DNA from 4 places in the Bradyrhizobium sp. WSM4873 genome. Region 2 is predicted to be linked to each of the others. Evidence: predicted binding sites of a transcription regulator. Region 2 holds the regulator's gene; each other region holds the start of a gene.
What was found. Region 2 encodes PhoB, which activates phosphate uptake and scavenging genes when phosphate is short. Its sites were predicted from a motif close to TGTCATNNANCTGTCAT; they were not measured.
Positions count from the first base shown of each region.

Region 1 (7,332 bases), on a different contig from region 2:
CCGCGACGCTCGAGCCGCGCTTGCGCGGCCGCTTCACGTCGACGATCCCGGATCAGGATTGATGACGTTCATTACGGCGCGTGAGGCGGCGCGGCGAGGATTCCTTGAGCGACTTACCACGGCCAGACAGACTCGGATTTGTCATGAAGTAGTTGTGGACGTTGAAAGGCTCCTCGCCCTTCGCGGTCTTCATACGCGTTGAGGACCCGTCCGGCAACAATTGCCAGCTCTGTTCATTGTCCTTGAGATTCGCGACCATGATCTGTTCGAGAACCTGCTGATGCACCGTGGGATTTTGCAGCGGACACAGCACCTCGACGCGGCGGTCGAGGTTGCGCGGCATCATGTCAGCCGAGGAGATATACACAGCCGCTTTCGCGCTCGGCAGGCCCTGGCCCATGCCGAAGCAGTAAATTCGGCCGTGTTCGAGGAATCGTCCGATGATCGACTTGACGCGGATGTTCTCCGACAGGCCGGGAATGCCGGGCCGTAGGCAGCAGATACCGCGCACCACGAGCTCGACCTGCACGCCGGCCTGTGAAGCCTCGTAGAGCGCATCGATGATGTCGGGGTCGACCAGCGCGTTCATTTTCATCCAGACCGCACCGGGCCGCCCGTGCCGTGCATGCGCGGTCTCGCCCTGGATGTGCTCGATGATGCGCTTGCGCAAGGTCAGCGGCGACACCGCCATCTTTTCCAGGTCGCTCGGCGCGGCATAGCCGGTGATGAAGTTGAACACGCGGGCAGCGTCGCGGCCGATGGTTGGATCCGAGGTGAAGTAGGAGAGGTCGGTGTAGATGCGCGCGGTCACCGGGTGGTAATTACCGGTGCCGGTGTGGACGTAGGTTGTGAGGCTGCCGCCCTCGCGCCGCACCACCATCGACAATTTCGCGTGCGTCTTCAGTTCGAGGAAGCCGTAGACGACCTGCACGCCGGCGCGCTCGAGGTCGCGCGCCCAGCGAATGTTGGCCTCCTCGTCGAAGCGGGCCTTCAGCTCGATCAGCGCGGTGACGGATTTGCCGGCTTCGGCAGCTTCCACGAGCGCGCGCACGATCGGCGAGTTGCTCGAGGTGCGGTAGAGCGTCTGCTTGATGGCGACGACGTCGGGATCGCGCGTCGCCTGCTGGAGGAACTGCACCACGACGTCGAAGGATTCATAGGGATGATGGACGACGAGATCCTTCTGCCGGATCGCAGCGAAGATGTCGCCGCCTTGCTCGCGCACGCGCTCGGGATGGCGGGGCACGTAAGGGGTGAATTCCAGATCGGGCCGGTCGAGGCGGGTGAGCTGCGAGAGCTCGTTCATGGCGAGCACGCCATCGACCAGGAACACCTCGTCGTCGGCGGTCGACAGCGCGTGCTGTACGAAGCTGCGCAACTGCTCCGGCATCTTGGCATCGATCTCGAGCCGGATCACCGAGCCGCGGCGGCGGCGCTTCAGTGCGGTCTCGAACAGGCGGACGAGATCCTCGGCCTCTTCCTCGATTTCGAGTTCGGAGTCGCGGATGACACGGAAGGCGCCCTGGCCGTGCAGATTGTAGCCGGGGAACAGGCGGTTGATGAACAGCGCGGTGGCCTGCTCCAGCGAGATCAGCCGAACCACCTTGCCCTCGGCCGGCAGGCGGATGAAGCGGTCGATCTTGCCGGGCATGCGGATCAGCGCGTTCATCTGCTTGCCATCGGCGGCGCGCGTGAGCTGGAGCGCGATGGTGAAGCCGAGGCTCGGAATGAACGGGAAGGGGTGGGCCGGGTCGATCGCAAGCGGTGTCAGCAGCGGGAACACGTTGCTGAGGAAGTAGTCCTCGACCCAGGTTCGTTCCGCCTTGGTGACTTCCTTGCCCTCGACCAGCACGATGCCCTCGTCGGCGAGCGTGCCGCGCAGGTCGCGCCAGATTGCCTGCTGGTCGGAGGCGAGCTGCGAGACGGTTCGGTTGATCAGCGCGAGCTGCTCGGACGGCGTCAGACCGTCGGGGCTGCGCTCGGCAATGCCCTCGCGCACCTGGGCCTTGATGCCGGCGACGCGGACCATGAAGAACTCGTCGAGGTTGTTCGCTGAAATCGACAGGAATCGCACCCGCTCCAGCATGGGATGGCTGGGATTGACCGATTCCTCCAGGACGCGGCGGTTGAAGTGCAGCCAGGAGAGCTCGCGATTGATGAACCGCTCAGGGTTCGATGCGATCGCAGGCGGGCCCTCGGCTTCCGGGGCTTTCTCTTTAACTTCAATAGCTTGCGCAGAATCCATCAGAAGTCGATCCATCCAGTTCGCCCCAATTTGCGACTTACGCGCAAAACCCGCGGGAGCATGTGTTAGAGCGATGACGTTTCGATGACATTGATGTTCCGCCGCCCGGCCGCGTCAAGCCGCCTTGGTCAGACATCCCGGAGCAGCCCGGCCGCCAGCGCCCTTGTGACGGGGCGGCCGAGGCGCAGGGCCTCGCTGTCCAGCAGGTCCACAGCCCGTCGGGCGGCGGCCGAGGACCGCTCCAGGCGAGTGGCGAGGTAGCTGACCACGCTCTCGTCCACCGCGAGCTGGCGGTCGGTGCAGAATTTGACGATCAGGCCGCGGAAGAGCTGGTCGTCAGGCGGCAGCAGCGAGACAACGGGGACGGCGCGGAGCCGCGAGCGCAGGTCGGCGAGTTCGATCTCGAGAGAAGCGGGCGCCTCGCGTCCGGTGAAGAGGACGTAGGCGCCGTCCTCGCGGGCTAGATTCATCAGATGGAACAGGGCGCGCTCGTCGAATTGCCCGGCCTTGGGATCCTCGACCACCAGCGCGCCAGTGGCGAGCGCAGCCGGGACGGCCTCGGCGGTCAGCCCATTGGCCGTGGTCGAGCGGGCGCCTGAAGCCTCGGCCCAGATCGCGGCGAGATGGCTCTTGCCGCTTCCTTCCGGGCCGGCCAGCCACATGATCCGATTCGGCCATTCCGGCCAGGCGTCGATGAGGGCAAGACCGGCGGCGTTGACGGGGCCCTCAAGGAAATTGTCCCGGCTCAGGCTCTCCGCATGCGGAAGCGAAAACGCCAATTGTCGGGGATGAACGTGGCCTGGCACGCTTGCTTTGCTCCGTGCCGGCGTGCCGGCTTCGTTTGAAGAGATGCGACTTAATCGAGCGGGAGTTGGCCTTTTGCGGGGCCGCTTCCCAACTCATTTGGCCTCGATCGTGCTCATGTGCCGCAACCACTCGACAAGATAGAGCGACACGGAGGAAAGCGTGAAGACCGTGACGAGGCCCATCAGGATGATATCATAAGGGCCGGCTTTGAAGCCGAAGGCGAGGGCGGCCAGCACCAGCGCCGCGAACGCCACCTGGGCCACAGTGTTGAGCTTGGATACCTTCGAGGGCTTCATCTCCACAGGCCGGTCGAACAGCCACGATATGATCACGGCAGCGACGATCATGATGTCGCGCGAGACCACCAGGATGACGATCCAGCGCGGAATCGCGCCCCAGATGCCCAGCGCCATGTAGATCGAGACCAGCAGCGCCTTGTCGGCGAGCGGGTCGAGCAAAGCGCCGAGCTCGCTCGTCATGTTGAAGCGCTTGGCAAGGAAGCCGTCGACCGCGTCGCTGATACCGGCGATCAGGAAGACGGCGAACGCCACCTCCATTTGGCTCGACACGATGGCCCAGACGATGATCGGGACCAGCATGATGCGGCCCAAAGTAATGATGTTCGGTATACTCACACGGCGCTTCCCGGCACCCGGCCTGACCTCGAATTCGGCCCTTTGGAGGCTGAACCGGTTGATATCTCTACATAGTATACGGAGGCGCGCCATGCGAGCCATTGCGCGTCCCCGGAATTCGACGTAACCAGCCGCAAACCCACTGGAAATCGGGCATGACCGACCGCAAAAACGGCCTCACTTACGCCGATTCAGGCGTCGATATCGATGCGGGCAACCGCTTGGTCGACCTGATCAAGCCGATGGTGCGCGCCACCGCACGTCCCGGCGCTGACGCCGAAATCGGCGGATTCGGCGGCCTGTTCGATCTCAAGGCGGCCGGTTTCAAGGATCCCATCCTGGTGGCCGCGACCGATGGCGTGGGCACCAAAGTCAAGATCGCGATCGAGACCGGCCTGCATGGCGGGATCGGCATCGATCTCGTCGCCATGAGTGTCAACGACCTCGTGGTGCAGGGCGCCGAGCCGCTGTTCTTTCTGGACTATTTTGCCTGCGGCAAGCTCGATCCGGAGGCGACCGCGTCGATCGTCGCCGGTGTCGCCGAAGGCTGCCGCGAATCCGGCTGCGCCCTGATCGGCGGCGAGACGGCCGAGATGCCCGGCCTCTACAAGGACGGCGACTACGACCTCGGTGGCTTTGCCGTCGGCGCCGCGGAGCGGGGCACGCTCTTGCCGCGCAAGGACATCGCCGCCGGCGATGCCGTGATCGGGCTCGCCTCGTCGGGCGTGCACTCCAACGGTTTCTCGCTGGTGCGCAAGATCGTGGAACAATCCGGCCTCGGCTTCGGAGCGCAGGCGCCGTTTGCGCCCGTCATGACGCTCGGCGGCGCGCTGCTGACGCCGACACGTCTCTACGTCAAATCCTGCCTGCGCGCGATCCGCGAGACCGGCGCGGTGAAGGGGCTCGCCCACATCACCGGCGGCGGCTTCACCGACAACATTCCGCGCGTGCTGCCGAAGCATCTCGGAGTCGGTATCGATCTGGCGCGCCTGCCGGTGCTGCCGGTGTTCAAATGGCTGGCCGCGCAGGCCGGCATCGCCGAGCTCGAAATGCTGCGGACCTTCAATTGCGGGATCGGCATGATCGCGATCGTCGAGCCGGACAAGGTCGAAGAGGTCGTCGAGGTCTTCGCCGATGCCGGCGAGACCGTGGCACAGCTCGGCACTGTGATCCCGGCCGAGGGCGAGCACCGCGTCGTCTATAACGGCCATCTCGATATGGCGCTGTAGTGACCGGCGCTGTGATGAAACGCCGCGTCGCCATCCTGATTTCCGGCCGTGGCTCCAACATGGCTGCGCTGGTCAAGGGCGCGGCCGCGCCGGATTTTCCGGCGGAGATTTCGCTCGTCATCTCGAACAAGGCCGATGCGCAGGGGCTGGAAAGGGCCAAAGCGAGCGGCGTGAAGACGCTGGTGATCGAAAGCAAGCCGTTCGGCAAGGACCGCGCCGGATTCGAGAAGGTGCTGCAAGCAGCGCTCGATCAGCACGGCATCGAGCTGATTTGCCTCGGCGGCTTCATGCGCCTGTTCACGGCCGAATTCACCAAGGCGTGGTACGGGCGGATGCTCAACATCCATCCCTCGCTCCTGCCGTCCTTCCCCGGTCTCGACCCGCACGGCCAGGCGTTGCGCGCCGGCGTCAAGCTGTCCGGCGCGACAGTGCACTTCGTGATCCCCGAGACCGACGCCGGCCCGATCGTGATGCAGGGCGCGGTGCCTGTGAGCGATCACGATACCGCGGCCACGCTGTCGGAGCGTATCCTCGAAGTCGAGCACCGCATCTATCCCGCAGCACTGAGCCTGCTCGCGACCGGCAAGGTCCGGATCGAGGGCGATGTGTGCAAGACCGCCGGCAGCGGGCCGTCGGAGAATTTTCTGGTTGCGCCGTTGGTGCGGTGAAGCGCCGTCGCACTCGGAAACTTCCCATCCCAAACAAAAACCCCCGGCAGAGCCGGGGGCAACGTCATGATCTCTTGCGCAGACCGCGAGAGAAATCAGGAAACCTTGAGGTTCTCCGCGGATGCCTTGCCGCGGTTCTCCACGAGGTCGTATTCAACCACCTGATTTTCATTGAGGGTCGAGAGTCCGGCGCGCTCGACGGCGGAGATGTGGACGAAGACGTCCTTGTCACTGCCGTTCGGCTTGATGAACCCATAGCCCTTGGTCGGGTTGAACCATTTGACGGTGCCCTTTTGCGGCATCCTCAGTCTCCTCCGCTAGATACAAAAACGACGCGGCCGCTTTTCGCGTGCCACGCCACAAACGGGCTTCCGGTAGTCTGTTCGAGTCTTGAGTCTCAATGTCGCGAAACGCACAGTCGAGCGGCCAATTCCGATTGTGTCCGATATTGCAACATGAAAATCGCCCGTTAGCAAGCCGCGCGCGAATTTCAAGAGCCCGACCGGAGTACCCGACCGCAATTTGCGACCTGTGGCCGCGGAACCACAATCGGAAGCAATGCCTTTGCCTGGACGCGCCAGCCGGTTGACCCTCAGTAACAGTTCGGCACAAATCGCGGCACGCGTGCGCCGCTCCTGTTGCATTTTTGCGCGCCGCTCTTTGCTTCGGGATTTGTCGCCATGTGCTGCATTTCGCAGCCCTCAGAGACACGGCAGGCGATCAGGCTGAACCGCGTCCGCTGGATCGCGGCTGCCGTGGCGTTTGCTCTCATCATGGTGCTGTCGACAACATCAGGCTTTGCGCAAAGTCCGACGCCCACGCCGACCCCGACACCCACGCCGTCACCGACGCCGATTCCGATGCCGACAGCGACCAATCACGACCAGTCGGCCGGCAACAGCGCGCTCAATCTCGGCTCGAATTTCCTGGAGCGGCTCGGCAACCAGGCGTCTGGCGGCGTCAACCGGGCGTTTCGGACCAATCCCGGCGGCGGCGGCGCATCGGCGAGCACGGAAGATCCGCGCTACCGCACCTGGTTCGAGGGCTACGGCATCTCGGTCCGGACAGATGCGCAAGGAGACTTTGTCGGCGACAAACGCAAGACGTTTGGCGGTGTCGCAGGCTTTGGCGCGCGGCTCGCGCCGGGTGTCAATCTCGGCTTCTCCGTCGACCAGAGCAACACCGACATCGACGTGCCGCTCGCACTTCAATCCGCGACGCTGGACCTGACGCAACTCGGCTTCAGCGGCTCTGTCGACAAGGGTCCCTGGACCTGGGCGTTCGCTTTGGTGCACGGCTTCGGCAAGGTCCGCTCCAGCCGGGATACCGGCCTGGGACTTGCGACCGCAGGTTATCGTGCCGCAGTCGACGGCGCGCTGACCGAGATCAGCTATTACTGGACCAAGGACCAGATGCGCATCGTGCCCAAAGGCGCACTGGAATATGTCCGCGCCACCAGCGTCGCGTTCCAGGAGGTTGGCGGCCTCGATCCACTCAATGTCGGCTCGACGGCGCTCTCGCGCGGGCGGGTCATGATCGGAGCCGAGGTCGGGCGCTACTTCATCTTCGACCAGAAGATCCTGGACCTGTCCGCCTATGGCAAGTTCGTCGACAATTTCCATCAGAACCTGGGATCGGTGCAGGTCAGCCTCGGGACCCAGAGCATCGTCGTGCCCGGTATCGGCGAGAGCCGCTACGGCATGGATGCCGGCGCCTCGGCCTCGCTCAGCCTGACCAACACGGCGCGG
Region 1 is NZ_JBVVPS010000001.1:236,463-243,794, reverse strand. It holds gene ppx (exopolyphosphatase) at 1-37, opposite strand, end outside; gene AC0L21_RS01185 (RNA degradosome polyphosphate kinase) at 53-2,245, opposite strand; gene AC0L21_RS01180 (P-loop NTPase family protein) at 2,374-3,051, opposite strand; gene AC0L21_RS01175 (CDP-alcohol phosphatidyltransferase family protein) at 3,145-3,687, opposite strand; gene purM (phosphoribosylformylglycinamidine cyclo-ligase) at 3,843-4,916, shown strand; gene purN (phosphoribosylglycinamide formyltransferase) at 4,931-5,584, shown strand; gene AC0L21_RS01160 (cold-shock protein) at 5,680-5,886, opposite strand; gene AC0L21_RS01155 (autotransporter outer membrane beta-barrel domain-containing protein) at 6,265-7,332, shown strand, end outside.
Region 1: AC0L21_RS01185 (RNA degradosome polyphosphate kinase) is a predicted target of PhoB. The motif match lies at 2,319-2,335, and genes of this name have one in related genera.

Region 2 (7,332 bases):
CGCATCGACGACGGCGGCCTTTGCTGCCGACATCACCGGAGCCGGCGCGACGTTTCCGTTCCCGATCTATTCCAAATGGGCTGACGCCTACAAGAAGGAGACCGGCAACGGTCTGAACTACCAGTCGATCGGCTCCGGCGGCGGCATCAAGCAGATCCAGGCCAAGACCGTGACCTTCGGCGCCAGCGACGCGCCGCTCAAGGCCGAGCAGCTTGAGAAGGACGGCCTCGTCCAGTGGCCGATGGTGATGGGCGCCATCGTTCCCGTCGTCAACATCGAGGGCGTGAAGCCCGGTGAGATGGTGTTCGACGGCGAGACGCTGGCCAGCATCTACCTCGGCAAGATCACCAAATGGGACGACGCCGCGATCAAGAAGCTCAACCCCAACGTGAAGCTGCCCTCGGAGGCCATCACCGTGGTCCGCCGTTCGGACGGCTCGGGCACCACCTTCAACTTCACCAACTACCTCGCCAAGGCCAGCGCGGACTGGAAGAGCAAGGTCGGTGAGGGTACCGCGGTCGAATGGCCGGTCGGCGTCGGCGCCAAGGGCAACGAAGGCGTGTCCGGCAACATCAGCCAGACCAAGAACTCGATCGGCTACGTCGAGTACGCCTATGCCAAGCAGAACAAGCTGACCTACACCGGTCTCGTCAACAAGGCCGGCAAGCCGGTGCAGCCCACCGTCGAAGCGTTCCAGGCGGCCGCGTCCAACGCCGACTGGGCCAAGGCTCCCGGCTACTACGTCATCCTGACCGACCAGCCCGGCGAGAAGTCCTGGCCGATCACGGCGGCGACCTTCATCCTCATGCACAAGGATGCCACCGACAAGGCGTCCTCGCAGGAAGCCATCAAGTTCTTCCGCTGGGCCTTCAAGAACGGCGGCAAGGCAGCCGAAGAGCTCGATTACATCCCGATGCCGGATCCGGTCGTTCAGCTGATCGAGAAGACTTGGGCTGCCGAGATCAAGAGCTAGGTACGCGACGCCCGTGCCCCGGATGCGCTGCGCCGCATCCGGGGCACGGACCAACAAAAAACGTATACTATTTTAGTACAGGGGATCGGCGTGGCAGAGATGGCCGTTCAGAGCGATGTAATCGACGACGCCGGACCGTATGATCGCGCCAAGGCCTTGAGCGCGTTCAAGCTCGGCGACGTCACCTTCTATTGGATCACGCGGCTCTCCGCGATCTCGGTGCTTCTGATCCTCGGCGGCATCATCATTTCGCTGATCGTCGGCGCCTTCCCGGCGATGAAGGAATTCGGGGTCTCGTTCCTGTGGACGCAGCGCTGGGCGCCGTCCGCCGATCCGCCGGTGCTCGGCGCGCTCGGGCCGATGTACGGCACGCTCGTCACCTCCTTCATCGCGATGCTGATCGCCATTCCCGTGGGTCTCGGCATTGCCATCTTCCTCACCGAGCTCTGCCCGCAATGGCTGCGCCGCCCGATCGGCATGGCGATCGAGCTGCTCGCCGGCATCCCCTCGATCATCTACGGCATGTGGGGCTTCTTCGTGTTGGGTCCGTTCCTCGCCAACACGTTCCAGCCCTTCATGATCAAGATATTCGACGGCGTGCCCGTGCTGGGCGCGATCTTCGCGGGACCGCCGTCCTATCTCAGCCTGTTCAATGCCGCGCTGATCCTCGCGATCATGGTGCTGCCATTCATCACCTCGATCTCGGTCGATGTGTTCAAGACGGTGCCTCCGGTCCTGAAGGAAGCCGCCTACGGCGTCGGCTGTACCACCTGGGAAGTCGTCCGCAGCGTGGTGATCCCCTACACCCGCGTCGGCGTCATCGGCGGGGTCATGCTGGCGCTGGGCCGCGCGCTCGGCGAGACCATGGCGGTGACCTTCATCATCGGCAACTCGTTCCGGATATCGTCGTCGATCTTCGCCCCCGGCACCACGATTTCGGCGGCGATCGCATCCGAGTTCGCCGAGAGCGACGGCCTGCACCAGTCCGGCCTGATCCTGCTCGGCCTCCTGCTGTTCGTGCTGACTTTCTTCGTGCTCGCAGCGGCGCGGCTGATGCTGATGCGGCTGGAAAAGAAGGCTGGGAACTAGCGCCATGAACCCGATCTATTCACGCCGCCGCCGCAAGGACATCGTCGTCCGCGGGCTCTGCATCGCCGCAACCGCCTTCGGCGTCACCTGGCTCGCGCTGATCCTGATCACGCTGCTCTACAACGGCTTGGCGGGACTCAATGTCCAGCTGTTCACCGAGAACACGCCGCCACCCGGATCGAACGAGGGCGGCCTGCTCAACGCCATCGTCGGCTCGCTGATCATGACCGTGATCGGCGTCGGCATCGGTGCGCCGCTCGGCATGTTTGCCGGCACCTACCTCGCCGAATACGGCCGCAACGACAAGCTGACCTCGGTGATCCGCTTCATCAACGACATCCTGCTCTCGGCGCCCTCGATCATCATCGGCCTGTTCATCTACGGCGCGGTGGTGGTGCCGATGCGCGGCTTCTCGGCGATCGCGGGCTCGCTCGCGCTCGCGGTCATCGTGATCCCGGTGGTGCTGCGCACGACCGAGGACATGCTGCTGCTGGTTCCGAACGCGCTGCGCGAGGCGGCCTCGGCGCTCGGCCTGCCGCGTTCGCTGGTGATCAAGCGGATCGCTTATCGCGCCGCGCGCTCCGGCCTCATCACCGGCGTGCTGCTCGCGACCGCTCGTGTCGCCGGCGAAACCGCGCCACTGCTGTTCACCGCATTGTCGAACCAGTTCTTCAGCCTCGGCCTGAACAAGACGATGGCGAACCTGCCTGTCACCATCAACAACTTCGTGCAGAGCCCCTATGCCTACTGGAAGCAGCTGGCCTGGAGCGGGGCGCTGCTCATCACGCTGACCGTTCTTGCCCTGAATATTGGCGCGCGCATCCTTGGCGCCGAGAGGACCGCAAAATGAGTGATCTTTCCGTATCGATGAGCGCGGCCGGTGGGCTGCCCCACGCGCCGGTGCTGCCGGAGGCGCCCCCCAAGGTGACCGTGCGCAACCTGAACTTCTATTACGGCGAGCACCACGCTCTGAAGAACATCAACCTGACGCTCGGCGCCAACCGCGTCACGGCGTTCATCGGTCCGTCGGGCTGCGGCAAGTCGACCCTGCTGCGCATCTTCAACCGGATGTACGACCTCTATCCCGGCCAGCGCGCCACCGGTCAGCTCATGCTCGATCAGACCAACATCCTGGACGGCAAGCTGGACCTCAATCTGCTGCGCGCCCGCGTCGGCATGGTGTTCCAGAAGCCGACGCCGTTCCCGATGACGATCTACGAGAACATCGCGTTCGGCATCCGTCTCTATGAGAAGATCTCGAAGTCCGAGATGGACGGCCGCGTCGAAAAGGCACTCCGCGGCGGCGCGCTGTGGAACGAGGTCAAGGACAAGCTCAACGCCTCCGGCCTGTCGCTCTCGGGCGGCCAGCAGCAGCGCCTCTGCATCGCCCGCACCGTCGCGGTGCGGCCCGAGGTGATCCTGTTCGACGAACCCTGTTCGGCGCTCGACCCGATCTCGACCGCCAAGGTCGAGGAGCTGATCCAGGAGCTGTCCGAGGATTACACGATCGCGATCGTCACTCACAACATGCAGCAGGCGGCGCGCGTCTCCGACAAGACCGCCTTCATGTATCTCGGCGAGCTGATCGAATTCGACGACACCAGCAAGATCTTCACGTCGCCGACTGACCGGCGCACGCAGGATTACATCACCGGCCGGTTCGGCTAGGAGACGCGACATGGGTTCTGAACATACCGCAAAGGCCTTCGATACCGACCTCCAGGAACTCACCCGCCTGGTCGCCGAGATGGGTGGCATCGCCGAGCGCATGATCGTCGAGTCCGTCGACGCGCTGATCCGCCGCGACGTCCCGCTCGGCCAGCGCGTCGTCGCCATCGACACCGAACTCGACGCGCTGCAGAAGCGCATCGAGGAGCGTGCGGTGCTCACCATCGCCCGCCGCCAGCCGATGGCGGTCGACCTGCGCGAGATCGTCGGCGCCATGCGCGTCGCGACCGATCTCGAGCGCATCGGCGACCTCGCCAAGAACATGGGCAAACGCGTCGCGGCGCTGGAGACGGACTTCCATCCGCTCAAGCTGTTTCGCGGCCTCGAGCACATGACCGACCTCGTGCAGCAGCAGGTCAAGTCGGTGCTGGACGCCTATGCCGCGCATGATCTGCCGGCGGCGATGGCGGTGTGGAAGGGCGACGAGGAGGTCGACGCCATCTGCACCTCGCTGTTCCGCGAGCTCCTTACCTACATGATGGAGGATCCGCGCAACATCTCGTTCTGTATCCATTTGATGTTCTGCGCCAAGAACATCGAGCGGATCGGCGACCACGCCACCAACATCGCCGAGACCGTGTTCTACATGATCGAGGGACAGGCGATCACCGACAAGCGGCCGAAGGGCGACATGACGACCTTCGCCAACACGGTACCGAACACTTAAGGAGCGACGACCCGATGGGCGCACGCATTATGGTGGTTGAGGACGAGGAAGCTCTGACGGAGCTTCTCCGCTACAACCTCGAAGGCGACGGCTATGACGTCGAGACGGTGATGCGCGGCGACGACGCCGACACTCGCCTCAAGGAGCACATCCCCGATCTGATCGTGCTCGACTGGATGCTGCCGGGCCTGTCAGGCATCGAATTGTGCCGGCGGCTTCGCACCCGTCCCGAGACCAAGCAGCTCCCGATCATCATGCTCACCGCGCGCGGCGAGGAGAGCGAACGGGTGCGGGGTCTTGCGACCGGCGCCGACGATTACATCGTCAAGCCGTTCTCGGTGCCGGAGCTGCTCGCGCGCGTGAAAGGCCTGCTGCGGCGCGCGAGCCCCGAGCGGCTCGCCACCGTGCTTGCTTTTGGCGACATCGAGCTCGACCGCGACAAGCGCCGCGTGGCGCGCTCGGGCCGGCCGATCGATCTCGGTCCGACCGAATATCGCCTGCTGGAGTTCTTCCTGGAGCATCCGGGCCGGGTGTTCTCGCGCGAGCAACTGCTCGACAGCGTTTGGGGCCGCGACATCTACATCGATGAGCGTACCGTCGACGTGCATATCGGCCGCCTGCGCAAGCTGCTCAATCTCGGCCGCGAGCAGGACCCGATCCGCACCGTCCGCGGCGCCGGCTACGCGCTGGATGATCGTTTTGCCAAGGCGGAGCAGGTGTAGGGTTGCAGGCTTGTTTGCTGGCGAGCTGTCCCCGAATTCTCCGACGTCGTCCCGGACAAGCGAGCGAAGCGAGCGCTGATCCGGGACCCATAACCACCGAACGTGGTTTGGCGAAGACTCGGAGCGACCCCTTCCGCACGACTACTGCGTGCTCGGAGTATGGGTCCTGGCTTTCGCCAGGACGACACTGAAATTGTTGAACTGTCTTCGCGCGACGACTTGCCGTGATTACCGCGGACCCGGCTTCACCGGTGCGCGGCGCCGATCCGACGCCGGCTGGTACGCGACGCGCGAGTGCTGGGCGCAATAGGGCAGGCCGGACAGCGCACGGCCACCACAGAAGAAGAAGTCCGGGCTCGAGGGATCGCCGACCGGCCAGTGGCAGGTCGCCTCGTTCAATTCCAGCAGCGACAGCCGCTGGCTCATCGGCACCACGTTGTCGTATGTGACCGGATCCGGCTCAGCCTCGACCTCAAAGGCCTGCGCCAGTGCGGTGTTGCCGCGCGAGATCGGGCGGCTCACCCGCATCATGTGCTGCGCGGGGCGCGCCTTGCGCGGCCGGGGCGCTGCCGACGAAGGGCTCTTGGCGCGGCCCGAAAGGCCGAGCCTGTGCACTTTGCCGATCACGGCATTGCGGGTCACATTGCCGAGCTCCGCCGCGATCTGGCTGGCCGAAAGTCCGGCCTCCCAGAGCTTTTTCAGCTGCTCGACGCGATCATCGGACCAGGTCAAAACCGTCATTGCACCCTTTCCCTCGCTGCGCGCCAGCCATCCTGGGGCCTCGCAGCGAATGCCTAAGCCTTCAAAAACCCGTGCCGCCAGAATCCCTTAAGGCTCGCCGGGCGCGTCTTGAACGCCCGAACGTTTACGCCGGTACATAAGGACTTAAAGATCAGAACCACTGCACGAGATGTCGTATCTGACAATCCAAACGCTACAATATGGCGTGACTCCCGCGCAAGAGTCCGCCGACTCGCTTCCACATGTTCCGTGGCTAAATCCCGCAAAATCGGCACCGCAAGACTACGGATTCAGCGTTTCGCGAGGCTTTCCGGGCGGCATTGACACCCGTTTCACCAGGCCTAAGATAGTCGCGCGTGCCGCCCTCAAGAGGCGGCACGTTTCGTTTTCCGGGCCGGTCGATGGTGCGTTGCGCAATGCACGCTCACACCGTCCGCAACATTCAAGTGACCGCCATGACTAACAGCGCAGCGCCGCATTTGCTCCCCGTTTTCGCCAGATCCGACCTCGGTTTCGAGCGTGGCGAAGGCTGCTGGCTGATCGCGACTAATGGCGAGCGCTATCTCGATTTCACCTCGGGGGTGGCGGTGAACGCGCTCGGCCATGCCCATCCGGCGCTGGTCGCGGCGTTGCAGGAGCAGGCGACCAAGCTCTGGCACATGTCGAACCTGTTCCAGAGCCCGGACGGCGAAAAGCTCGCCGCGCGCCTGTGCAATGAAAGTTTCGCGGACTTCGTGTTCTTCTGCAATTCCGGCGCCGAAGCGCTGGAATGCGTGATCAAGGTCGTGCGCCGTTATCACGCCGCGAAGGGCCATCCCGACCGCTATCGCATGATCACCTTCGAAGGCGCCTTCCATGGCCGCACGCTGGCGACGCTGGCGGCGACGGGTTCGGCGAAATATCTCGAAGGTTTCGGCCCGCCGATGGAGGGCTTCGACCAGGTTGCGCATGGCGATCTCGAGGCGGTGAAAAAGGCGATCGGTCCGCAGACCGCCGGCATCCTGATCGAGCCGATCCAGGGCGAGGGCGGTGTGCGTTCGGCAACGCCCGCCTTCCTGAGGGCGTTGCGTCAGCTCTGCGACGAGAAGGGTCTGTTGCTCGCCTTCGACGAGGTGCAGACCGGCATGGGCCGCACCGGCGATCTGTTCGCGTACCGCCGCCTCGGCGTCGAACCCGACGTGATGTCGCTGGCCAAGGCGCTCGGCGGCGGCTTTCCGATCGGCGCCTGCCTTGCGACCGCGGAAGCGGCATCCGGCATGACGCCGGGCTCGCACGGCTCGACCTTCGGCGGCAATCCGCTCGCGATCGCGGCTGCGAACGCCGTGCTCGACGTCATGCTCAAGCCCGGCTTCTTCGATCACGTGCAGAGGATGTCGCTGCTGCTCAAGCAGAAGCTCGCCTCCGTGATCGAC
Region 2 is NZ_JBVVPS010000040.1:41,798-49,129, forward strand. It holds gene pstS (phosphate ABC transporter substrate-binding protein PstS) at 1-973, shown strand, start outside; gene pstC (phosphate ABC transporter permease subunit PstC) at 1,073-2,062, shown strand; gene pstA (phosphate ABC transporter permease PstA) at 2,067-2,912, shown strand; gene pstB (phosphate ABC transporter ATP-binding protein PstB) at 2,909-3,730, shown strand; gene phoU (phosphate signaling complex protein PhoU) at 3,741-4,457, shown strand; gene phoB (phosphate regulon transcriptional regulator PhoB) at 4,472-5,179, shown strand; gene AC0L21_RS33280 (GcrA family cell cycle regulator) at 5,408-5,920, opposite strand; gene AC0L21_RS33285 (acetylornithine transaminase) at 6,376-7,332, shown strand, end outside.

Region 3 (7,332 bases), on a different contig from region 2:
AGGTCAGCTTGTTGCCGGCGGTCTCGACCACCGCATAGTACGTGACCGCGTGGCTTGCGCCCTCGTCGCCATGCTGGGCGATGCGCATGATGGTGTCGTCTTCGCTCTCCTCCTTGGCAAGGAATGTCGAGATGCGGCCCTGCTTCGGTTTCGGTAGCCCCGGTACCAGCGCCCAATAGGTTTTTCGCGCCGACCGCGAACGAAAGGCGCCGGTCAGATGCGAGGCGGCAAAGCGGGTCTTGGCGATCAGGAGACAGCCCGACGTCTCCCTGTCGATGCGGTGCACGAGGCGCGGCTTCTGGCCCTTGGAGTCGCGCATCACCTCGAGCATCTGGTCGATGTGTCGCGTCATGCCCGAGCCGCCCTGCACGGCAAGTCCGGCCGGCTTGTTCAGCACGAGAACGTCGTCGTCCTCGTAAATCGTCATCTCCTTCAGCGCCGCAAGTGTCTTTTGCGCCGCCTCCGACTGCGGGTTGGGTGCCTTCGGCGTGTCGAGCTTCAGCGGCGGAATGCGGACGCTCTGGCCCTCCTCCAGCCGGTCCTTGCTGTCGACGCGCTTGCCGTCGACGCGCAGTTCGCCTTTGCGAACGACGCGCTGAATGTGGGAGAACGACAGGCCGGGAAAGTGCGCTTCAAGGAAGCGATCGACGCGCATGTTGTTCTCGTCGGCCGTCACCTTGACGGTCTGCACTTTGGTCGGCAGCAATGCCTCGACGGGCTTTGCCGGTGCAGCCTTTTCCGGTTCGGCTTTGGGCGCGCGCCGCTCGACGCGCTCGCTGGCAAAGCGCGGCGCCTTCGCGCCCGGCTTGCCGCCCGGCCGCAGCCCAGCAGGCTTCGCGCTGCGCGCCTGGAACGGGCGCGCCTCCTTGCGCTCATCGCGCGAACGGGGCTTTGGATCGGTTCTTTTGATGCGGCGGCTCATGGTGCCTGCCTAGCTCAAAAGCGGCCTCGCGTCACGGCGAAATGGCGATTTTGGCTTCAGCCACCCCGCTCCTTGCGCAACTTGGCCCAATAATCCAGCCGCTTCCTGATCTCCCGCTCGAACCCGCGGTCCGGCGGGTCGTAGAAGGTCTGGCGGCCCAGGGCTTCCGGGAAGTAATCCTGGCCGGAGAAGGCGTCGGGCGTGTCGTGGTCGTATTCGTAAGATGCGCCGTAGCCTTCCGACTTCATCAGCTTGGTCGGCGAGTTGAGGATATGTTTCGGCGGCAGCAGCGAGCCGGCCTGCTTTGCGACCTGCATCGCCTTGCCGAAGGCGGTGTAGACGGCATTCGATTTCGGCGCGGTGGCGAGATAGACCACCGCCTGCGCGATCGCGAGCTCGCCCTCGGGGTGACCGAGGAAGTCGAAAGCGTCCTTGGCTGCGTTGGCGATGACCAGCGCCTGCGGATCGGCAAGCCCGATATCCTCGACCGCCATGCGCACGACACGGCGCGCCAGGAACAGCGGATCCTCGCCGGCGTCCAACATGCGCGCGAGATAATACAGCGCGGCATCGGGATCGGAGCCCCGCACCGACTTATGCAGCGCCGAGATCAAATTGTAATGGCCGTCGGCCGACTTGTCGTAGATGGGCGCGCGGCGCTGCAAAATCTCCTGCAACTGCGCGGCGTCGAAAATCTCGTCCTTGCGCGCGGCGCGCCAGACTTCCTCGACGAGCGTCAGCGACGCGCGGCCGTCGCCATCGGCCATGCGCACCAGCACGGCGCGCGCTTCCTCGTCGAGCGGCAGCTTGCGGCCCTCGATCTCCTCGGCATGCGCAAACAGCTTTTCGATCGCGGCCGCGTCGAGCGAGCGAAACACCAGCACGCGCGCCCGGGACAGAAGCGCCGCGTTGAGCTCGAAGGACGGATTTTCGGTGGTGGCGCCGACCATCACCACCGTGCCGTCTTCCATGACGGGCAGAAACGAATCCTGCTGGGCGCGGTTGAAGCGATGCACCTCGTCGACGAACAGCAGCGTGCCCTTGCCCATCTCGCGGCGTGCGCGCGCGGCCTCAAAGGCCTTCTTCAAATCGGCGACGCCGGAGAACACCGCGGAGATCTGCTCGAAATGCAAATCGGTGGCGTCCGCGAGCAGCCTCGCGACCGTGGTCTTGCCAGTGCCGGGCGGGCCCCAGAACACCAGCGAGCCCAGCGTGCGCGTCTCCAGCATGCGCGTCAGCGCGCCGTCGGGACCCAGGATGTGATCCTGGCCGACGACCTCCGAAAGCGCGCGCGGCCGCAGCCGATCCGGCAGCGGATGCGGAGCCTCGTGATCGAGCCCCGCCGCGGCGAAGAGAGTTGGCGTCTCCTGTGGTCGCTTCGGACTCATCCGCCCAGCGTGACGTTGATCTGCTGGCCGCCACGCACCAGCGTGATGCGCCAGATGCGCTGGCGCTCGGCCGCCGCCTTTTCGAGATCGCTGGTCTTGCTGATCTTCTGGTTGTTGACGGCCAGGATGACATCGCCCTTCTGGAAGCCGACATTCGCGGCCGCGCTGTCGCCGCCGAGATCGGTGACCACGACGCCTTCGGTGTCGGCGTCCAGATGCAGCTCGTCGGCGAGCGCCGGGGTGATGGTCGAGACCTTCGCGCCCTGGAGAGGCGAGCGCGCGGTGATGACGAGCTCGTTGCGGCCGGCATCGGGCGCGGCGTCCAGCGCCACCGTCAACTTGACCGGCTTGCCGCCGCGCTGCACGTCGATCTGCGCCGTGCCGCCGAGCGGCCGTGTGGCGAAGCGATAGTCGAAGGCGTTTGGATCATCCACGGTCTGGCCGTCGATCGAGACGATCAGGTCGGAGGATTTCAGCCCGGCCTTGGCCGCCGGTCCGTTCGGAACGACGCTTGCGACCAGCGCACCGGTCGGCGAACGCAGGCCGAGACTCTCGGCGATCTCCGGCGTCACCGCCTGCAATTTCGCCCCGAGCCAGGGTCGCTTCACCGCCTTGCCGCCGCCCTTCGCGGAGGCGACGACGACGCGCACCATGTTGGCGGGGATCGCGAAGCCGATGCCCTGCGAGCCGCCGGAGCGCGAATAGATCGCGGTGTTGATGCCCGCGAGCCTGCCGTTCATGTCGACCAACGCGCCGCCGGAATTGCCAGGATTAATCGCCGCGTCGGTCTGGATGAAAAACTGGTAGTCGGTGATACCGACCTGCGTGCGCGCCAAGGCCGAGATGATGCCGTGAGTCACGGTCTGGCCGACGCCGAAGGGATTGCCGATCGCCATCACGACGTCGCCGACCATCAGCTCGTCTGAATTGGTGAATTCGAGAGCCGGAAACTTCTCCTTGGTGTCCTTCAGGCGCAGCACCGCGAGATCGCTGCGAGAGTCCTTCAGCACGATCTCGGCCTCGAACTCACGCTTGTCCGACAGCGACACCTTGACCTGGTCGGCGCCTTCGATGACGTGGACGTTGGTGACAACGAGTCCCGACGCATCGACGATCACGCCCGAACCAAGCGAGCGCTGCACCTGTTCCTGTTGCTGGCCGGGCACGCCGAAGAAGCGGCGGAAGATCGGGTCGTCGAGCAGCGGGTTGCGATTCTGCACCACCTTGGCGGCATAGACGTTGACGACCGCCGGCTGCACCCGCTGCACGATCGGCGCATAGGACAGCCGCAGTTCGGCGGGCGAGGACGGCACTCGGCGGTCCTGCGCGGCGGCCGGATTGAAATTGGCCGAAAAGGCTATGCACAGTGCCGTGACGACGGCGCTCCAGGTCGATCGAAACATTCCTACCTCTTGGAAAAGACGCCGGAATATAGGCGCGTTCGCCCGCCAATAGAAGGGCGCCCGGCGCGATATTCGACCCCCTTTTTGGTGTGTCCCGCCTGCAAGCTCTGCGTGCGAAATTACAATTTGCCGGGGCTGCCGATTGGCATGATGTGCGTCATCTTGCATGGTGGTGCTAGGCGGATTCGGTTGCGGCGAATTTACACCAGTGGGAACCGCGCAACCGGGCGCAGCGTCGCGGAGCAGTCATCGATCGTACCTAGGCTCTCCGCCAGCGACTTGGGAAGTTCGTCAACCGATGGAGTCATGACGTGAGCAGGACAAGAATTGCAGCCACAGCGATTGGTCTCGCCGCCGCGCTGGCAGCCTCGCAGGCCCAGGCTCAATCGGCGAGCAGCAGCGACCAGGAGATCGCGCTCCTGAAGCAGCAGTTGAAGATGCTGGAGCAGAAGCTCGACAAGCTCCAGAGCCAGACCGCGGCGAACACTGCCGCTGCAGCAAAGGCCAGGACCGAAGCCAAGGCGGATGCGAAAGCTGAGGCGCGGTCCGAAGCGAAGGCCGTCGTCGCCAACGCCAACGCGGCGATCCCGCTCAAGGGACCGGCGCCTGCCTCCGGCGTCCTCGTGACGATGCCGAACAATCGGCCGACCATCTGCACTGCCGATGGGGCAAACTGCGTCGGGATCACAGGTCGCGTGCATTGGGACGCCGGCGGCTACGACTATCGGCCCAACACGGCCGCAACCGTGCCGCAGAAACTCGATAGCGGCGAGAACGTCCGCCGCGCGCGCATCGGTCTCGCCGGCAAGTTCTTCAACGACTGGAATTTCGCGCTGGTCTACGACTTCGGCGGCTCCTCCGACGGGTTTGGCGGCGCAGCTCCGGGTTCGCTGCCCGGCGGCGGCGTCTCCGGCATCGAGAACGCCTATCTCAGCTATACCGGCCTGAAACCGTTCGGCGGCAAGATGGCCATCGAAGGCGGCATCATGGACCTGCCCTACACTCTCGATGAAGCCACGAGCTCCAACGACATCATGTTCATGGAGCGCGCCTCGGCCGGCATCATCGCGACCAGCATCGCCGCGGGCGACTTCCGCTCGGCTGTCGGCACGCGCTGGTACAACGACCAGCTCTGGATCGGCGGCTACGTCACGGGGCCCTCGACCGGCGCGATCCATTCGGCGTCGAGCGCAGCACCGAACGGTGCCTCCGAGCAGTATGGCGCCGTCGCCCGCGTTGCCGGCCAGGTCGTCAGCGGCAAAGACTACTCAGTCCATCTCGGCGGCAATGCCGAATGGCTGATCCAGCCGTCGCGCAACATGGTGACGGGTGCGCAGACGGTGACGCTTAACGATCGTCCGGAACTGCGCATCGATCCCACGGCGCTCGCCACGACCGGCGCAATCGCCAATGCCTCCGGCGCGCAGGTCTACAGCGTCGAAGCGGCCGCCACTTATGGACCACTGATCCTGCAAGGCGAGTATTTCTGGTACAACATCGATCGCAGCGCCAACACCGGCCTGCCGCCGCTGGGTGCGCCGAGCCTCAAATTCCAGGGCGGCTACGCGCAGGCCGGCTACGTGCTGACGGGCGAGGGTCGCAGCTATAATGCGGCGAATGCGGCCTATGGCGGCGTCAAGCCGGCGCACCCGTTCTCGCTCGAGGGCGGCGGCTGGGGCGCGTGGGAAGTCGCGGGACGCTTCTCCACGATCGACCTCAACGATCAGCTCGGGACCGCCACCGGCATCGCGGGCGGCCGGCAGACCGTCTACACGGCGGCGCTGAACTGGTACGTCAACGGCAACGTCCGTTTCATGCTGGACTATCTGCATGGCACGGTGTCAAGGCAGGCCTCGCCGATCTCGACCGCCGATGTCGGCTCGAAGTTCGATGCGGTCGCGATGCGGACGCAGTTCGCGTTCTAGGTCTCGCCTGTCGTCCCGGGGGCGCGCAAAAAACGCGAACCCGGGACCCAGCACCTGCAACACTTTCGAAGGAGACAAGCCATGAAGGCCGTCGGCTACAAGAAATCGCTTCCGATCGAGGATCAGGACGCGCTGTTCGATTTCGAGACCGCCAAGCCCGAACCCAAGGGCCGTGATATCCGCGTCGCCGTAAAGGCGATCTCGGCCAATCCGGTCGACTACAAGGTGCGCAAGCGCGCCGCCCCGCCCGAGGGCGAGACCAAGATTCTGGGCTATGACGCGGCAGGCGTGGTCGATGCCGTGGGGCCTGACGTCTCGCTGTTCAAGCCGGGCGATGAGGTATTTTACGCCGGCTCGATCCTGCGCCAGGGTACCAATTCCGAATTCCACCTTGTCGACGAGCGTATCGTCGGCAACAAGCCGAAGAGCCTGTCGTTCGCGCAGGCCGCCGCCCTTCCCCTCACCTCCATCACCGCCTGGGAGCTGTTGTTCGATCGGCTCGGTGCGGTGCCCGGCAAGAGTGTCGATCCGCGCACGCTCTTGATCACCGGCGGCGCCGGCGGCGTCGGCTCGATCCTGATCCAGCTCGCCCGCCGCCTCACCGGCCTCACGGTGGTCGCGACCGCGACGCGGCCGGAATCGCAAAAATGGTGCCTCGATCTCGGCGCGCATGCGGTGATCGACCACGGCCAACCGATGAAGGAGCAGATCGAGAAGCTCATGCTGCCGCCGGTCGCGCTGGTGGCGAGCCTCACCTTCACCGACCAGCACTACAAGAGCATCGCCGACTTCATGGCGCCGCAGGGCAGGTTCGGCCTGATCGACGATCCCCCGGAATTCACTGTGAGCGCGTTCAAGGGCAAGGCAATTTCGGTGCATTGGGAATCGATGTTCACGCGCTCCTCGTTCCAGACCGCCGACATGATCGCGCAGCATCATCTGCTCAATGACGTCGCCGACCTCATCGACAAGGGCGTGCTGCGCACGACGCTCGACCAGACCTTCGGCACGATCAACGCGGCCAATCTCAAGCGGGCCCACGCGCTGCTCGAGAGCGGCAAGTCGCGCGGCAAGATCGTGCTGGAGGGGTGGTAGGTCTTAGCTCGAAGCGGGCGCCGCATTCGTCTCAGGCGGACGCGTCGCCCGCTCGATAAAGCCCTTCGCGAGCGCGTGGTAGATCCCCTCCTCGCAGATCATCCGCGATGTGGCATGTGCAATCAGGGCGGCGGCCATCAACGGCACCACCATGGCGTGGTTGTCGGTCATCTCGGTCACGATGACGAAAGCGGTGATCGGCGCCTGCACCACACCGGCAAAATACGAGACCATGCCGAGCAACATGATCGCACCGAGCGGAGCGTCGTGGAAGAAGGACGCGATATTGCTGCCGAGGCCGGCCCCAACGGCGAGTGACGGCGAAAAGATTCCGCCGGGTATGCCACTGATTGCCGCGAAGGTGGTGGCGAGAAGCTTGAGGATGCCGAAGTCCTGCGGCAGCGGTGCGCCCTGCTCCAGGGCCGTCTTTACCTGCTGGTAGCCTGTGCCATAGATCGTATCGCCGGAGACGATGCCGCAGATCGCGACTGCGAAGCCGCACACGAGCGCAAACCACAACGGGTGGCGCTTGACCGAACGCCCTAGCGGATGGGCGAAGCCGCGCGCCATCACGATGACGATACGGCTGAAGACGCCGC
Region 3 is NZ_JBVVPS010000017.1:94,628-101,959, forward strand. It holds gene AC0L21_RS22300 (RluA family pseudouridine synthase) at 1-922, opposite strand, end outside; gene AC0L21_RS22305 (replication-associated recombination protein A) at 979-2,310, opposite strand; gene AC0L21_RS22310 (DegQ family serine endoprotease) at 2,307-3,713, opposite strand; gene AC0L21_RS22315 (OprO/OprP family phosphate-selective porin) at 4,025-5,638, shown strand; gene AC0L21_RS22320 (zinc-binding alcohol dehydrogenase family protein) at 5,720-6,733, shown strand; gene AC0L21_RS22325 (chloride channel protein) at 6,737-7,332, opposite strand, start outside.
Region 3: AC0L21_RS22315 (OprO/OprP family phosphate-selective porin) is a predicted target of PhoB. The motif match lies at 3,947-3,963, and genes of this name have one in related genera.

Region 4 (7,332 bases), on a different contig from region 2:
AGGCCTCCAAGGCCAAGATCATCGGCCTTGCCAATGCCGGCGGCGACACCACCAACACGATCAAGCAGGCGGCCGAGTTCGGCATCGTCAAGGGCGGCCAGAAGCTCGCGGCGCTGCTGCTGTTCCTCACCGACGTCAAGGCGATCGGGCTCGAGACCGCTCAGGGCCTCAACTTCACCGAGACCTTCTACTGGGACATGAACGACCAGACCCGGGCGTTCTCGAAGCGCTTCGCCGAGAAGATGAAGAACAATGCGCCGCCCACCATGGTGCAGGCCGGCGTCTATGCGGGCGTGCGTCACTATTTCAAGGCACTGGAAGCGCTCGGCGGCAACCCGCATGACGGCGCCAAGGTCGTCGAGAAGATGAAGTCGATGCCGACGGAAGACGATCTGTTCGGCAAGGGCGAGATCCAGCCCAACGGCCGCACCATCCACAATGCCTATCTGTTCGAGGTGAAGAAGCCCTCCGAGTCCAAGGGACCGTGGGACTTCTACAAGCTGGTCGGCACGGTGCCGGGCGACCAGGCCTTCACGCCGCTGTCCGAGAGCAAGTGCGCGCTGTTGAAGAAGTAAGCTAACCGCCCGCAGGCCATCAGGCCTGCGGGCGACTTTCAGGGAACGCCGAAGGGACCGGGTGCGGGATCGATGCAGGCTCTTTACGCTCAGCTACTGGTGGGACTGATCAACGGCTCGTTCTACGCGCTGCTCAGTCTCGGGCTTGCCGTGATCTTCGGCATGCTCAACATCATCAATTTCGCCCACGGTGCGCTCTACATGATGGGCGCGTTCGTCGCCTACTTCCTGCTGAACATCGGCGGCATCAACTACTGGTGGGCGTTGCTGCTCGCGCCGATCATCGTCGGCATCTTCGGCATGATCCTGGAACGGACCATGCTGCAATGGCTGACGGGGCTCGACCATCTCTACGGCCTGCTCCTGACCTTCGGCATTGCGCTGATCGTGCAGGGCGTGTTCCAGAACTATTTCGGCTCCTCTGGCATGCCTTACGCCATTCCGGACCAGCTCAAGGGCGGCATGAATCTCGGCTTCATGTTCCTGCCTATCTATCGCGGCTGGGTCGTCATCTTCTCGCTGATCGTGTGTATTGCGACCTGGTTCCTGATCGAGAAGACGCGGCTCGGCGCCTATTTGCGTGCCGCGACTGAAAACCCCACGTTGGTGCGCGCCTTCGGCGTCAACGTGCCGCGCATGATCACGCTGACCTATGGTTTGGGTGTCGGCCTGGCCGCGCTTGCCGGCGTGCTGTCGGCGCCGATCAACCAGGTGCGGCCGCTGATGGGCGCCGACCTCATCATCGTGGTGTTCGCGGTGGTCGTGATCGGCGGCATGGGATCGATCATGGGCTCCATCATCACCGGCTTTGCGCTCGGTGTGATCGAGGGCATGACCAAGTATTTCTACCCCGAGGCCTCCAACACCGTCGTGTTCGTGCTGATGGTGCTGGTGCTCTTGGTGAAGCCAACGGGATTGACGGGAAGGGCGGCCTGATATGACAGCCTTGACGGACGACACGCTGCCGGTAACCCCGCGCTCGATCCGCGATGAGATGATCGTGTTCGTGGTGATGGCGCTGCTGCTGGCTTCGGTGCCATTCACGGGGGTCTACCCGTTCTTCGTGATGCAGGCGCTGTGCTTCGCGCTGCTCGCCTGCGCCTTCAATCTCCTGATCGGCTACGGCGGTCTACTGTCCTTCGGCCATGCGATGTTCTTAGGGACGGCCGGCTATTGCAGCGCGCATGCGCTGAAGGTCTGGGCGCTGCCGCCCGAACTCGGAATCCTCGTCGGCGTCGCCGGTGCCTTCGTGCTCTCGCTCATCACGGGCTATATCTCGATCCGCCGCCAGGGCATCTATTTCTCGATGATCACGCTGGCGCTATCGCAGCTTTTGTACTTCATCTACCTCCAGGCGCCGTTCACCCATGGTGAAGACGGCATCCAGGGCATCCCGCAGGGACGCATGTTCGGCGTCTTCGATCTGACCAAGCCGACCGTGCTCTACTACGTGGTTCTGGTCGGCTTCCTCGCCGGCTTCCTGCTGATCTTCCGCATCATCAACTCACCGTTCGGCGAAGTCCTCAAGGCGATCCGCGAGAACGAGCCGCGCGCGATCTCGCTGGGTTACCGCACCGATCAGTACAAATTCCTGGCTTTCGTCCTCTCGGGCACGCTGGCCGGCTTTGCCGGTGCGCTGAAAGTCTTCGTGGCGCAGAATGCCTCGCTCACCGACGTGCACTGGTCGATGTCGGGCGAAGTCGTGCTGATGACGCTGGTCGGCGGACTCGGAACCGTGTTCGGTCCCGTGGTTGGTGCCTTCGTGATCATCGCCATGCAGCAATATCTGGCGGGGTTCGGCCAGTGGGTGACCGTGATCCAGGGCTCGATCTTCGTGATCTGCGTGCTCACCTTCCGCCGTGGCGTCATCGGCGAAATCGCGCATTACTTCCGGCGATCGCTGTAAGTCATTGATATAATGGAAGATGGGTTGATGCGCGAAAGCGGTGGATGATCCGGCTCCACGGGCGTGAGGTGGCACGCGCGTGGATCGAAAATGGTCTATGACAGTTTCATGACGGCCCGCCTGGGCCAGGCCATTATCCAACCGGTAGTTTCTCTCCCATGATGCGATTGTTTCGCGCTTTCCTGCCCAAGGAAGAACGGTTCTTCGACCTGTTCGACCGCCACGCCCAGACCGTGATCCAGGGCTCGATCGCGCTCCAGAGCATGCTCAACGGGGGCGAGGAGACGCCGGTCTATTGCCAGCGCGTCAACCAGTTCGAGAACGATGCGGACAACATCACCCGTGAGGTGCTGACGGCGGTGCGCCGCACCTTCATCACCCCGTTCGACCGCGGCGACATCAAGAACCTGATCACCTCGATGGACGACGCCATCGACCAGATGCAGCAGACCGCCAAGGCCGTGATGCTGTTCGAGGTCCGCAGCTTCGAGCCGCCGATGCGGGAGATCGGCGGGCTTTTGATCGAATGCGCGAATCTGGTCGGCCGTGCGCTGCCGCTGATGCAGAAGATCGGTCAGAACGTGGCCATGCTGACTGCGATCACGGAAGAACTGGGCAAGCTGGAAGGCCGTGTCGACGATCTCCATGATATCGGGCTGAAGGAACTGTTCCTCAAGCATCGCGACGGCAACGCGATGGATTTCATCGTCGGCGCGGAGATCTACGACCATCTCGAGAAAGTCGCCGACCGTTTCGACGACGTCGCGAACGAGATCAACAGCATCGTCATCGAGCAAGTTTAGGGCAGGGGCCACGCCGTGGATGTTGCGTTGGGTCTTCCCGTCCTGGTCGGATTGATCGCTGTCGCGCTGCTGTTCGACTTCCTGAACGGCCTGCACGACGCCGCCAATTCGATTGCGACCATCGTCTCGACCCGCGTGCTGCGGCCGCAATACGCGGTGTTCTGGGCCGCGTTCTTCAATTTCGTCGCCTTCATGGTGTTCGGGCTGCACGTCGCGCAGACCATCGGCACCGGCATCATCGATCCCGCGATCGTGGATGCTCAGGTGATTTTCGCTGCGCTCGTCGGCGCCATCGTCTGGAACTTGGTGACATGGGCACTCGGGATCCCATCGTCCTCGTCTCACGCATTGATCGGCGGCTTGTTTGGTGCAGGCGTAGCCAAAGCCGGCCTTTCGGCGGCGGTCTGGAGCGGATTGTCCAAGACGGTGATCGCCATCGTGCTGTCTCCGCTCGTCGGCTTCCTGCTCGCGATGATGCTGGTTGCGATCGTCTCCTGGGCATCGGTGCGCTCCACGCCCTTTGCCGTGGATCGCGCCTTCCGCATCCTGCAATTCGCCTCCGCCTCGCTCTATTCGCTCGGCCATGGCGGCAACGATGCGCAGAAGACCATGGGCATCATCGCCGTGCTGCTCTATTCGCAGGGCCAGCTCGGCGGCGAATTCTTCGTCCCCTTCTGGGTGGTGCTCTCGTGCCAGGCCGCGATGGCGATGGGGACGCTGATGGGCGGCTGGCGCATCGTTCGGACCATGGGCCTGCGCATCACCAAGCTGACCCCGATGCAGGGCTTTTGCGCCGAGACCGGCGGTGCCGCGACCCTGTTCATGGCGACCTTCCTCGGCGTTCCCGTCTCGACCACCCACACCATCACCGGCGCCATCGTCGGCGTCGGCGCCGCCCGCCGCCTCTCGGCGGTGCGCTGGAACGTCGCCAGCTCGATCGTCTATGCCTGGGTGATCACGATGCCGGCCTCGGCCATCGTCGCCGCGCTGAGCTGGTGGGCGGTCAAGATCTTCCTCAGGTAACCAGCTTCAGTCCGACGATCCCGGCGACGATCAGCCCGATGCTGGCGAGGCGGAACGCGGTGGCCGGCTCGCCGAACAGGATGATGCCGAGTGTCGCGGTACCGACCGCGCCGATGCCGGTCCAGACTGCATAAGCGGTTCCAATCGGGAGCGATTTGAGGGCGAGCCCGAGCAGGATGATGCTGCCGGCCATGGCGCCAAGCGTGAGGACCGACGGAACGAGCTTGGTGAATCCCTCGGTGTATTTGAGGCCGATCGCCCAGGAGACCTCAAGCAGACCGGCGACGAACAGGATGCTCCAGGCCATGGCGACCCTCCATTCAAGGCAGGGTCGTCCCCGCGACTGGCGTGCTGATGGGAAGGGAGGGCCGTCCCTCCCAACCTGATCCCAAGCCGGATATGGGGCTGGCCGGAAGGCTCTGCAATCACCAAATGAGGCTTGATCAGGCTCATTTTCCCTGCCAAACGCTGCCGCAATGTCCGACGTCGCCATCACAGCCGAATCGACGGCCCGTTCCTCGCTTGCCGCTGAAGTGTCGCGGCGGCGGACCTTTGCCATCATCTCGCATCCGGACGCCGGCAAGACCACGCTGACCGAAAAGCTGCTGCTGTTCGGTGGCGCCATCAATCTGGCCGGCCAGGTGAAGGCCAAGGGCGAGCGGCGCAACACGCGTTCGGACTGGATGAAGATCGAGCGCGAGCGCGGCATCTCGGTCGTGACCTCGGTCATGACCTTCGAGTTCGAGGGCCTCGTTTTCAACCTGCTGGACACGCCGGGCCACGAGGACTTTTCGGAAGACACCTACCGCACGCTCACGGCGGTCGATTCCGCCGTCATGGTGATCGACGCCGCCAAGGGCATCGAGGCGCGCACTCGAAAGCTGTTCGAGGTGTGTCGTCTTCGCGACATCCCGATCATCACCTTCATCAACAAGATGGACCGCGAGAGCCGCGACGTCTTCGAGTTGCTCGACGAGATCGAGAAGACGCTGGCGCTCGATACCACGCCAATGACCTGGCCTGTCGGCCGCGGCCGCGAGTTCCTCGGCACCTATGACGTCGTCAATGGCGGCGTGCGCCTGCTCGAAGGCGGCGGCGCCAAGACCGGCGCGGCGCAGCAGATCGAGATCGCCGAGCTCGCCAAGCTCAACGCCAATCTCGACGTGTCGGCGGTCAAGGACGAGCTCGAGCTCGTCACCGCGGCTTCAAAACCGTTCGAACTCGAAGCGTTTCGCGAGGGTCATCTGACGCCGGTTTATTTCGGCAGCGCGCTTCGCAATTTCGGCGTCGGCGACCTGCTGCAAGGACTCGGCAAGTTCGCGCCGGAGCCGCGCGCGCAGGAGAGCGACCAGCGCAAGGTCGAAGCCACCGACCCGCGCATGAGCGCCTTCGTGTTCAAGATCCAGGCCAACATGGATCCCAACCACCGCGACCGCATCGCCTTTGCGCGGCTGTGCTCCGGCAAGCTGAGCCGCGGCATGAAGGCGAAGCTCGTGCGCACCGGCAAGAGCATGCCGCTGTCCAGCCCGCAATTCTTCTTCGCGCAGGATCGTTCGGTTGCGGACGAAGCCTATGCCGGCGACGTCGTCGGCATTCCCAATCACGGCACGCTGCGGATCGGCGATACGCTGACCGACGGTGAGGATTTCAACTTCGTCGGCGTGCCGAGCTTCGCGCCGGAAATCGTCCGCCGCGTGCGTCTCACCGATGCGATGAAAGCGAAGAAGCTGAAGGAAGCGCTTCAGCAAATGTCGGAAGAGGGCGTCGTGCAGGTGTTCCGCCCGCGCGACGGCGCGCCCGCGCTGGTTGGCGTCGTCGGCGCACTCCAGCTCGACGTGCTCAAGGCGCGGCTGGATGCGGAATATTCCCTGCCGGTCGAATTCGAGGTCAGCGAGTTCCAGCTCGCGCGCTGGGTTTCTTCGGGCGACCGCAAGAAGCTCGACACCTTCATCGCAGCCAACACCTCCAGCATCGCCGACGATGTCGACGGCGATCCCGTCTATCTGGCGCGGAACGAGTTCTATCTCGGCTACACAAGGGAACGGGCCGAGGGCATCGAGTTCACCAACGTCAAGGACGTCAAGAAGAAGGGGTAGGGTGTGGCTTCGCCCGCGCTGTAGCTACTCCCCCTCCGCTGTCATGCCCCGCGAAGGCGGGGCATCCAGTACGCCGCAGCCTCTCGCCTCAATCACAAACGTCTCGGAGTACTGGGTCGTCCGGTCAAGCCGGACGACGACACCGTCCTTGGACGCGCGCATGTGAACAGCCGCAGGCTTGACGTTGCCGACGGCAATGCCACGTTCACCCATGTGGCCTTGCGAGTTCGCTTCATGTGGCGCGGCATCCTTGTTTTCCTCCTGCTGGCGATCTCGACGATCGCCGCCGACGCGCGGCCCCGGCAAATCAACCCGATTCCGTTTTCGCATGAGCCGTGCAGCGTGCTCGACGGCAGGCCCTGCACGCCATCCTATTGCAGCCCGCTCGGGCCTGGTCCCTGTATTCCCGAGATCGACTATCCCTACGGCCAGAACCTCCAGCTCACGATCCAAAGCGTGCCAGCGGAGGCCGATCGTGCCAAATACCAAAAGCCGGATCACGATCTCGATACGATCGGCGATCTCTTCGCCGAACTGCGCACCTGCTGGTCGCCACCATCGGACAATGCGCGCGCGGGCATGCAGATGGCCGTGCGCTTCAGTTTCAACAAATCGGGCGGCCTGATCGGCCCACCGCGCCTGACCTTTGCGACCGCGGGCGTGCCCGCCGAGACGAAAACGACCTATCTCAATGCAATCAATTCATCGTTGAACGCCTGCCTGCCGCTGAAATTCACCGGCGGTCTTGGCGGTGCCCTCGCCGGGCGGCCGATCGCGATCCGGTATGTCGACAATCGCGAGATCGGCAAGTAGCGCATCAGTTGCGACCGGCGGCCAATCGATGATACGCCATGGGCTGGGCGCTGGTTGAGGGGAGAATCTCGTGGGTCTGCTGGTTATGATCCTGGGGCTTGCGCTGTTTTTCACGG
Region 4 is NZ_JBVVPS010000001.1:316,064-323,395, reverse strand. It holds gene AC0L21_RS01555 (ABC transporter substrate-binding protein) at 1-575, shown strand, start outside; gene AC0L21_RS01550 (branched-chain amino acid ABC transporter permease) at 648-1,511, shown strand; gene AC0L21_RS01545 (branched-chain amino acid ABC transporter permease) at 1,513-2,481, shown strand; gene AC0L21_RS01540 (DUF47 domain-containing protein) at 2,640-3,284, shown strand; gene AC0L21_RS01535 (anion permease) at 3,300-4,307, shown strand; gene sugE (quaternary ammonium compound efflux SMR transporter SugE) at 4,300-4,614, opposite strand; gene AC0L21_RS01525 (peptide chain release factor 3) at 4,784-6,403, shown strand; gene AC0L21_RS01520 (hypothetical protein) at 6,638-7,216, shown strand; gene AC0L21_RS01515 (NnrU family protein) at 7,287-7,332, shown strand, end outside.
Region 4: AC0L21_RS01540 (DUF47 domain-containing protein) is a predicted target of PhoB. The motif match lies at 2,579-2,595, and genes of this name have one in related genera.